Chitinimonas arctica: one gene and its partner. The protein of the gene in region 1 interacts with the protein of each later gene in a pairwise test. Links are inferred from orthologs where the notes say so. Each region holds a gene or a part of one and is shown in the gene's direction. Other genes may lie near its edges.

Evidence for each region. Proteins that work in one complex are often made in the same cells at the same time.
Region 2: the proteins of rlmB (region 1) and tsaE interact in binary tests that used the Escherichia coli proteins (3 or more experiments, as listed by UniProt). The link is inferred for Chitinimonas arctica from one-to-one orthologs.

Annotation. Positions count from the first base shown.
Region 1 is NZ_CP041730.1:4,887,556-4,891,925, forward strand. What follows is about bases 1-3,000. They hold rlmB (23S rRNA (guanosine(2251)-2'-O)-methyltransferase RlmB), read left to right. Parts: upstream 1-1,122; coding sequence 1,123-1,878; downstream 1,879-3,000. Other genes in these bases: recJ (single-stranded-DNA-specific exonuclease RecJ), read left to right, coding at 1-1,122; flgB (flagellar basal body rod protein FlgB), read left to right, coding at 2,137-2,547; flgC (flagellar basal body rod protein FlgC), read left to right, coding at 2,583-2,996. Outside these bases: FNU76_RS22220 (flagellar hook assembly protein FlgD), read left to right, coding at 3,028-3,702; FNU76_RS22225 (flagellar hook protein FlgE), read left to right, coding at 3,766-4,370. UniProt on the Escherichia coli protein: Specifically methylates the ribose of guanosine 2251 in 23S rRNA.
Region 2 is NZ_CP041730.1:1,704,479-1,709,142, reverse strand. Bases 1,626-4,601 are described here. They hold tsaE (tRNA (adenosine(37)-N6)-threonylcarbamoyltransferase complex ATPase subunit type 1 TsaE), read left to right. Parts: upstream 1,626-2,852; coding sequence 2,853-3,350; downstream 3,351-4,601. Other genes in these bases: FNU76_RS07620 (response regulator), read right to left, coding at 4,590-4,601; FNU76_RS07625 (N-acetylmuramoyl-L-alanine amidase), read left to right, coding at 3,302-4,579; queG (tRNA epoxyqueuosine(34) reductase QueG), read right to left, coding at 1,752-2,858; murI (glutamate racemase), read right to left, coding at 1,626-1,703. Also shown: purB (adenylosuccinate lyase), read right to left, coding at 1-109; FNU76_RS07645 (hypothetical protein), read right to left, coding at 280-795; more of murI, read right to left, coding at 888-1,625; more of FNU76_RS07620, read right to left, coding at 4,602-4,664. UniProt on the Escherichia coli protein: Required for the formation of a threonylcarbamoyl group on adenosine at position 37 (t(6)A37) in tRNAs that read codons beginning with adenine.

The DNA of each region.
Region 1 (4,370 bases):
TTCTATGTCTTGCTGGGCTTGCGTGCCGAGCTACGCGACCGTGGCGCGTTCGGCGCAGGCGCCGGACCCAATCTGGCCGACCTGCTTGATCTGGTGGCGCTGGGTACCGTGGCCGACGTGGTCAAGCTGGACGCCAACAATCGCATCCTGGTCGAGCAAGGCCTCAAGCGCATGCGGGCGGGCCGTGCCTGCCCCGGCATCCTGGCGCTTTATCAGGCAGCCGGCCGCGACCCGCGCCGTGCCAGCGCCTTTGACCTGGGCTTTATGCTGGGACCGCGCCTGAATGCCGCCGGCCGCCTGGACGATATGAGCCTGGGCATTGCCTGCCTTTGCGCCGAGGGTGCCGATGCCGCCCTGGCGATGGCCAGCCAGCTGGATCAGCTCAATCGCGAACGACGCTCGATCGAAGCCGAAATGCAGGATATCGCCCAGTCCAAGCTGGACCAGATCAGCGTGGAGGATCGCTACAGCCTGACCGTTTTCGACGCCGATTTTCACCAGGGCGTGGTCGGCCTGGTCGCCAGCCGCCTGAAAGACCGCCATCACCGGCCCACCGTGGTGTTTGCCGCCGGGCTGAGCGGTGAAATCAAGGGCTCGGGCCGCTCCATCCCCGGTCTGCATCTGCGCGATGCGCTGGACCTGGTGGCCAAGCGCGAGCCCGACCTGATCGCCAAATTCGGCGGCCATGCCATGGCGGCCGGGTTGACCCTGGCCGACCCGAATGGCCTGGAACGCTTTCGCGCCAGCTTCGAAGCGGTCTGCCGGCTGTGGCTGGACGACGCCAAGTTGACCCGGACGATAGAGACCGACGGCCAGCTCGATGCCGTTTCGCTCAATATGGATCTGGCGGAGCGGTTGGACTGCCGGGTGTGGGGGCAGGGTTTTCCGGCGCCGCGCTTCCAGGGTCGCTTCCGGGTGCGTAGCCAGCGCGTGGTCGGGCAGAAGCATTTGAAGCTCCAGCTGGAAGGGCAGGGTGGCCAGCTGTTCGAGGCCATGTATTTCCAGCATTTCGAGCCGCTCCCGGACCTGGTCGAAGCGGTCTATCAACTTTCCGTCAACGAATGGCAGGGGCGGCGCACGCTGCAGCTGCTGGTCGAACATGCTTCAGAGGACGCCAACTAAATGGCTAATACCCGTATCCTGCACGGCTTCCATGCCGTGACCGCCCGCCTTTCGCGCCTGCCCGACAGCGTGCTGGAAGTCTATGTCACCCGCGAGCGCCACGACCCGCGCATGAATGAACTGCTGAAGTTGGCGGAGCATACCGGTGCGCGCTTGATCCCGGCCGATGCCAGCCGCCTGGACGGCCTGACCGGCCATCGACGGCACCAGGGCGTGGCGGCGGTGATCGATGCCACCAAGACCTTTCTTGCGCTGGAAGATGTGCTGGAAGACCTGAGCGAACCGCCCTTGATCCTGATCCTGGACGGCATCACCGACCCGCACAATCTGGGTGCCTGCCTGCGGGTGGCCGATGCCATGGGCGTGCATGCCGTGGTCGCGCCCAAGGACCGCTCCGTGGGCATCAACGCCACCGTGTCCAAGGTGGCCTGTGGCGCAGCCGAGGTGGTGCCGTATATCGTGGTGACCAACCTGGCCCGCACGCTGCGCGACATCAAGGATGCCGGCATCTGGATTGCCGGTACCGATATGGAAGCCAGCACCGACCTGTTCCACTTCGACCAGGCCGGCCCGCTGGCCTGGGTGATGGGCGCCGAAGGCGAGGGCATGCGCCGCCTGACCCGCGAGCATTGCGATGTGCTGGTCAATATCCCCATGTTTGGTTCGGTGGAAAGCTTGAATGTATCGGTCGCCACCGGCATGTGCGTGGCGGAAAGCCGGCGGCAGCGGGTGATGGCGGCGGAGAAAAAAGCCTAGCCATCGTCGGTAGGCCAGCTTGCCGAAGCGGCCCTGAAAGTACGGATCTTGCAATCCGTATTTTCAGGGCCGCTTTGCTTTTGCGGGCTGGAAACCGGTTTCAGAAGGCGGCCACCCGCCGCCGCACGAGAGCGGCAAGGCTTGCCGCCTCTGGCCATGGAAATTTGCCAGCTGCTTGATGTGACGAGCGAATCGGTGCTGGCATGGTGCGTGCTTTTACCCTGTCGAGACCCACCCGGAACCGTCAGCGAGATCACCATGCCGTCCAGCATAGATAAATACCTTTCCGTCAACGAGGCCGCGATGAAGCTGCGTGCGACCCGCCAGGAAGTGATCGCCAGCAATATCGCCAACGCCGATACGCCGGGCTACAAAGCGCGCGATTTCGACTTTTCCCAGGCCTTGGGCAAGGCGGTGGCCGGTCAGAAAGGACAGCAGGGCATGGGTCTGGCCCGTACCGATAGCCGCCATCTCGGCGGCAAGCAGCACAGTTTGCTGGAAGCGGATCTGCTGTACCGCAACGATATCCAGCCTTCCATCGACGGCAATACCGTCGATATGAATACCGAAATGAGCCATTTCACCGATAACGCGATCCGCTACCAGGCCAGTATCACCTTTATGCAGCAACGTATCGCCGGCATCAAGACCGCGCTGCAGTCGCAATAGGATAGGGCCATGCCCGGCCTGGATAGGAGATAGATATGTCCTTGTTTCGTGTTTTCGATATCGCCGGTTCGGCCATGACGGCCCAGTCCATCCGGCTGAACACCACGGCCAGCAATCTCGCCAATGCCGAGAGCGCCACCAGTTCGAGCGGGCAGCCTTATCGTGCCAAGCAGGTGGTATTCGCGGCGACACAGCTGCATGCACGGCAACCGCAGGCGGTCGGGGTGTCGGTGGCGGCGGTTTCGGAAGACCAGTCGCCGCCGCGGCTGGTCTACGACCCGAAGAATGCCTTGGCGGATGGCAATGGCTATGTCGCCATGCCCAACGTCAATGTGGTGGAGGAAATGACCAATATGATTTCGGCTTCGCGTTCCTACCAGACCAATGCCGACATGATGAATACCGCCAAGACCTTGCTGCAGAGAACCTTGCAGCTGGGTCAGGTTTGATGTGCTTGAAAGCAGATAGAGGCAGGCTGAAATGAATACCGTGACCAGCACCAGAAGCAGTGCGGATATCTACGATAACCTGAATAAGGCGCGTGATAGCAAGAGCAAGAGCCAGGAAACCCAGGACCGCTTCCTCAAGCTGCTGATTACCCAATTGCAGAACCAGGATCCGATGAATCCGATGGACAGTGCGCAAAGCACCAGCCAGATGGCGCAGATGAGCACGGTATCCGGTATCGAAAACCTCAATGCCAGTATCACCGGCATGCTGGCCACCTTCAACGCCGGCCAGTCCTACCAGGCGGCCGGCTTGATCGGCAAGCAGGTGCTGGTGCCGGGCGACACGATCCAGTTCGACGGCCAGAAGCCGGTCAGCGCCGAGATCGAAGTCCCCAGCGAGGGCGGCGAGATAACCGTGGGGGTGTACAACGCCAGCAACCAGAAAGTCGACGAGATCGACCTGGGCAAGCTCAAGTCCGGTCGTCAGACGTTGGAATGGGATGGTGTCGGGGCCAACGGTACGAGTTTGCCGGCCGGCAAATATTACCTCGCCGCCAACGCGGTACAGCCGGGCGGCGGCAGCAAGCAAGTTGCCAGTTTTACCTTTGTCGGTGTGAACAGCGTGTCCATGAGTGGCGGTAGCGTCAAGCTCAGCCTGGCCGACGGGCGTCAATTGCCCTACGACGAAGTCAGCAGCATCAAATAAGCCCGGCCGGCTGGTCGCCGGTCAACGCGAACCGTAAGTGCAATTGCAGCAGGAGAAAACAACATGGGCTTCCAGCAAGGTTTGAGCGGACTCAATTCCGCTTCCAAGTTCCTCGACGTGGTCGGCAATAATGTCGCCAATGCCAACACGGTCGGCTACAAGGGGGCCCGTGCGGAATTCGCCGATGTCTACGCCAATACCCTGGCCAGCACCAATGTGCAGGTGGGTATCGGCGGACGTACCTCGGCGGTGGCGCAGCAGTTCGCGCAGGGCAATATCACCAGTACCGACAACCCCCTGGATATCGCCATCCAGGGCAATGGCTTTTTCCGGATGATCGATCCGGCGGGCTCGTTCAGCTATGCCCGCAATGGCCAGTTCCAGTTGGACAGGGAAGGCTATATTGTCAACAACAACCAGAAATTGGCCGGTTATGCCGCCAATTCCGACGGGCAGCTGATCACCGGCGCCACGCCGCAGGCGATCCAGATCCAGACTTCCAATATCGGTGCACAGGCCACCGGCGGTTCGGCGCTCAGCGACGCCGGCCTGACGCTGGGCATGAACCTGGATGCGCGCAAACCCATCATCAACCGCGGCACCTCGACGGTATCGGTCACCGGTGCCCGTCTGGCCAATGCGGCCGGTACGTCGCCGGTCAACTACAC
Region 2 (4,664 bases), 3.2 Mb from region 1 along the record:
CCCGATGCTTGATCAGCGCGTATTCGCTGAAGCAGTCGCGCAGGGCGTTGACCTGCTTGTGGTAACGGCCGTCGAGCGGGGAAAGGGCGGTAAGGGTAGAGAGCGTCATCGCGGGCAAAAATCCAGTCAAAACAAGCGCGGGATTTTAGCACGGACGGCTATGGGCCCACGCGCGTGCAAGAAAAAAGCGGCCGGACGGCAGTGCGGTAATTTTGCCGAAGGGGCGATGAAATAAAGCCCGCCGCGCCGGTTTTTACCGGGGCGACGGGCCTTTCAGCATTACTTGCTGACGCGGATATTGCCGTTATAGCTGCCGGCGTCGCTGTTGTAGGTCATGGGGCCGGTCAGGCGCAGCTTGCCGTCCTTTTCGCCCAGCGTCAGGGTGTAGTTGGCGTTCTGGTGCTTGACCACCAGCTTGCCGCTGTTGAAGGTGCCGGGCGCGAAGGGCTCGCTCAGGTCGCCATAGGGGGTGTCGAACATGGTGGCCTTGCCGATCACGTTGTCGCCGTTGAGCTGCTCGATCTCGATCACGGTCTTGCCTTCGTAGCCCATGCTGTCGATGGTCCATTTGCCTTCCCAGCGGCCCACCAAGGGGGTGGCGGATGCTGTGGCTGCTGCTTGGGCGATCGGCTGGGCGGCGGGCACGGGGCGGACGGATTCGGCGGGTTTCAGCTGTTCCACCGGCTTGGGCGGCCTTGGCAGCTTCGCTGGAGCAGCAGGCTCGACGGGGGCGCTGGCGCAGCCCGCCAGCAGCGAGAGGGCCAAGGCGAGACCGAGGGCGGAAAGGTGTTTCATGGTGATGTCTCCGGATTTTAATTAGGAAAGATTACAAAGCGAGCTTCGCGGCGCATGGCGAATGATGGCACGTCAAACCAAGCGCTCGCTAGTCAATTGCCCAAATGCACCATCTCCAGATGCTTGAGACTTCGGCCCAGGAAACGCTCGCCCATGGTCTGAAAGCGCAAGGGGATATCGGTAACGTAGTAACGATAGTTCGGTTCGCCGCGCTGTGGATTGGCGAGATCCAGTTCGATCAGGGTACCGGCCACTTGCTCGGCCACGCTGACGGCCGAATCGACCAGCCGCACGGTGGGGCCTGCTTCCTGTGCCAGCAACGGTTTCAGTAGCGGGTAGTGGGTACAGCCCAGGACCAGGGTGTCGATGTTTTCGGCGAGTACCGGCCGCAGATACTCTTGCGCGGTCAAGCGGGTCACCTGGTGGTCAAGCCAGCCTTCCTCGACCAGGGGCACCAGCAGCGGACAGGCTTGCGAATAGACGCGCGCCTCCGGATTCAAGGCATGCACGCCGCGGGCGTAGGCATTGGAGTTGACCGTGGTCGGGGTGGCGATGACGCCGATATGGCCGCTGCGGGTAGTGGCGACCGCATTGCGGGCGCCGGCATCGATGACATCCAGCACCGGTACCGAGACCCGTCTGCGTACGGAATCGGCGGCGACGGCGGCCATGGTGTTGCAGGCGATCACCAGCAGCTTGACCTCATGCTGCAGCAGGAAATCGACGATCTGGTGGGTGAATTGCTCGATGGTGCTGACGGATTTCACCCCATACGGCACCCGCGCGGTATCGCCGAAATAAACGATATCTTCGAAAGGCAGCCGTTCCATCAGCGCGCGGGTGACGGTCAGGCCACCGATGCCGGAGTCGAAAACCCCGATGGGGCGGGAGGCGCGTGCTAATGGCATGGCGGGAACTCTGGAGAAGGGGCGGCGTGGTGTCGCGGGTATTCGATTTTACTTGTTTGGTGCCGGGCGTGTCCGCTCCGCGTGTTGGGCCAATGCCCAGGCGACATGCTCGCGTACCAGATCGGAAGGATCGTCGCGCCGTGCGTGCAGGGCCGCCAGCACGGCGGGGGTGCCGGGTGCATTGCCCAGGCCGACGGCGATATTGCGCAGCCAGCGCTCATAGCCGATGCGGTAGATGGCGGTGCCGGCCAGTTTTTGCATGAATTCCGCCTCGGTCCAGCCGAAGACCTCGGCCAGGCTGACGTCATCCAGGCCATTGCGTACGGCGAAATCGCTTTCCGTTGCGTCCACCGCGAAACGGTTCCACGGGCAAACCAGTTGGCAATCGTCGCAGCCGTAGACGCGATTGCCGATCAAGGGACGGAATTCGACGGGTATGGCGCCCTTCAGCTCGATGGTCAGATAGGACACGCAGCGGCGGGCGTCGACCCGGTAAGGCGCGACGATGGCTTGGGTGGGGCAGATATCGATGCACTTGGTGCAGCGGCCGCAGTGTTCCTGCGGCAAGGGCGGGTCCAAGGGCAGTGGCAGGTCGGTAAACAGCTCGCCCAGGAAGAAAAACGAGCCGTGCTCGCGGTTCAATAGCAAGCTGTGCTTGCCGCGCCAACCCAGCCCGGCACGCACGGCGGCCTCCACTTCCATGACCGGTGCCGAATCGACAAAGGGGCGATAGCCGAATGTGCCGACTGCTTTTTCGATACGTTCTGCCAGTTTCTGTAGGCGATTACGCAGCACCTTGTGATAATCGCGACCCAGTGCATAACGCGAGACGAAGGCAGCTTCGCCGTCGGCCAGTACGGCCTCGCTATCGCGGGCCTTGGGCGGTCGGTAATTCATGCGCAGCGAGATCAGCCGGCGGGTGCCGGGTACCAATTCGGCGGGACGGGCGCGCTTGGTGCCGTGCGCCGCCATATAATCCATCTCGCCGTGATTGCCGGCGGCCAGCCAGGCTTGCAGATTTTGCTCTGCCGCCGGGCCCAGGTCGGCGTCGCCGATCACGGCCGCGTCGAAACCCAGCTCGGCCGCCCAGCGCTTGATATCGGCGGCCAGGGCGGCCCAGTCTCGTTCAGCATCGGATTGAGTGACTTCATGCATAGCCAAGATCATACCCTGAGCGCCTTCCTGCCAGACGAAGCCGCGACGCTGGCCATGGGCGAAGTGCTCGCGCAAGCGCTGCGCGGCGGTTTGGTAATTTTCCTGCAGGGCGACCTGGGAGCGGGCAAGACCACCCTGACGCGCGGTATATTGCGCGGCCTGGGTTACGTGGGGAGGGTGAAAAGCCCTACCTATACATTGGTTGAACCTTACGTAGTTTCTAACTTATACTTCCATCACTTTGATTTATATAGGTTTGCTGATCAGCTTGAGTGGGAGGACGCCGGTTTCCGGGAGATGTTCAATCCGGCCAGCGTCTGCCTGGTGGAATGGCCGGACAAGGCGGCGGATCTGCTGCCGCAACCGGACTGGACCGTCGATCTTCTTCCGCAAGCCCAAGGACGCGCTTTCCGGCTCGTCGCCAGCACACCCAACGGAGCTGCATGTCTCGCAACCTTGACCGCTTCCGCCCCGACCCCACCCGCCGCTTGATGCTGCAGGGCGCGGTGGCGGGGCTGCTTTTTGGCATTGCCCCCCGCGCCTTCGCCGGCAGCGGGGTGGTGGCCGTTCGCGTCTGGCCTTCCCACGCCTATACCCGTATCACGGTCGAATCGACCGCGCCGCTGAAGTTCAACCAGTTCATGGTGCCCGATCCGGATCGGCTGGTGGTCGATCTGGAGGGCGCCGACTGGGGCAATGAACTGGCCAGCATCGGCCAGCGCATCGGCAGCGAGGATCCCTACGTCAAGCAACTGCGGGCTGGCCGCTACAAGCCCGGCACCGTGCGGGTGGTATTGGACCTGAAGGCCGAAATCAAGCCGCAGGTCTTCACCCTGGAGCCCTTCGGCGAGTATCAGCACCGCTTGGTGATCGACCTCTATCCGGCCAAGCCGGAGGACCCGCTATTGGCCTTGCTGGACGACGGTAAGAACATGCCGGCCGGCAAGCCGGAGAAGGGGCCGGGCAAGCCTGCGTCCGATCCGGCGGAGCAACGCGACAAGCTGGATATCAGCCGGCTGGTGACCGTCGCCATCGATCCCGGCCACGGCGGCGAAGACCCCGGTGCGGTCGGGCAGGGCGGGACCTATGAGAAAACGGTCACGCTTGCCATCGGCAAGAAGCTCAAGGCCATGATCGACAAGCAGCCGAACATGCGGGCGGTGTTGACGCGCGACGACGACTACTTCGTGCCCCTGGGCCAGCGGGTGGTGAAGGCGCGCAAGGTCGGCGCCGACCTGTTTATGTCCATCCATGCGGATGCCTTCGTCAAGCCCGATGCGCGCGGCTCTTCCGTCTTCACCCTGAGTGAGCGCGGAGCGACCAGTACCGCCGCCAAGTGGCTCGCGCAAACGCAGAACGAATCGGATCTGATCGGCGGGGTGAAGATGAATGTGCGCGATCCGCACCTGGCGCAAACCCTGTTGGATCTGACCCAGACCGCCACCATCAACGACAGCCTCAAGCTGGCCAAGGCCATGCTGTCGCAAATCGGTGAAATCAACCGGCTGCATCGCGGCCAGGTCGAGCAGGCGGCCTTTGCCGTGCTAAAGGCGCCGGATATCCCTTCCATCCTGGTGGAGACGGCCTTTATCTCCAATCCGGAAGAAGAGAAAAAGCTGGCGGACGAAAACTACCAGGACAAGATGGCCGATGCCTTGCTGAATGGCTTGAAGCGCTACCTGGCGAAGAACCCGCCGCTGGCGCGCAATAAGCTCGTTTAGACGATCGCTTCTACGAGATCGGCGAATCGCGCTGCCGCAGGGAGTTTTCCACGGCGGTGATCAATTTGGCGGCGGTGAAGGGTTT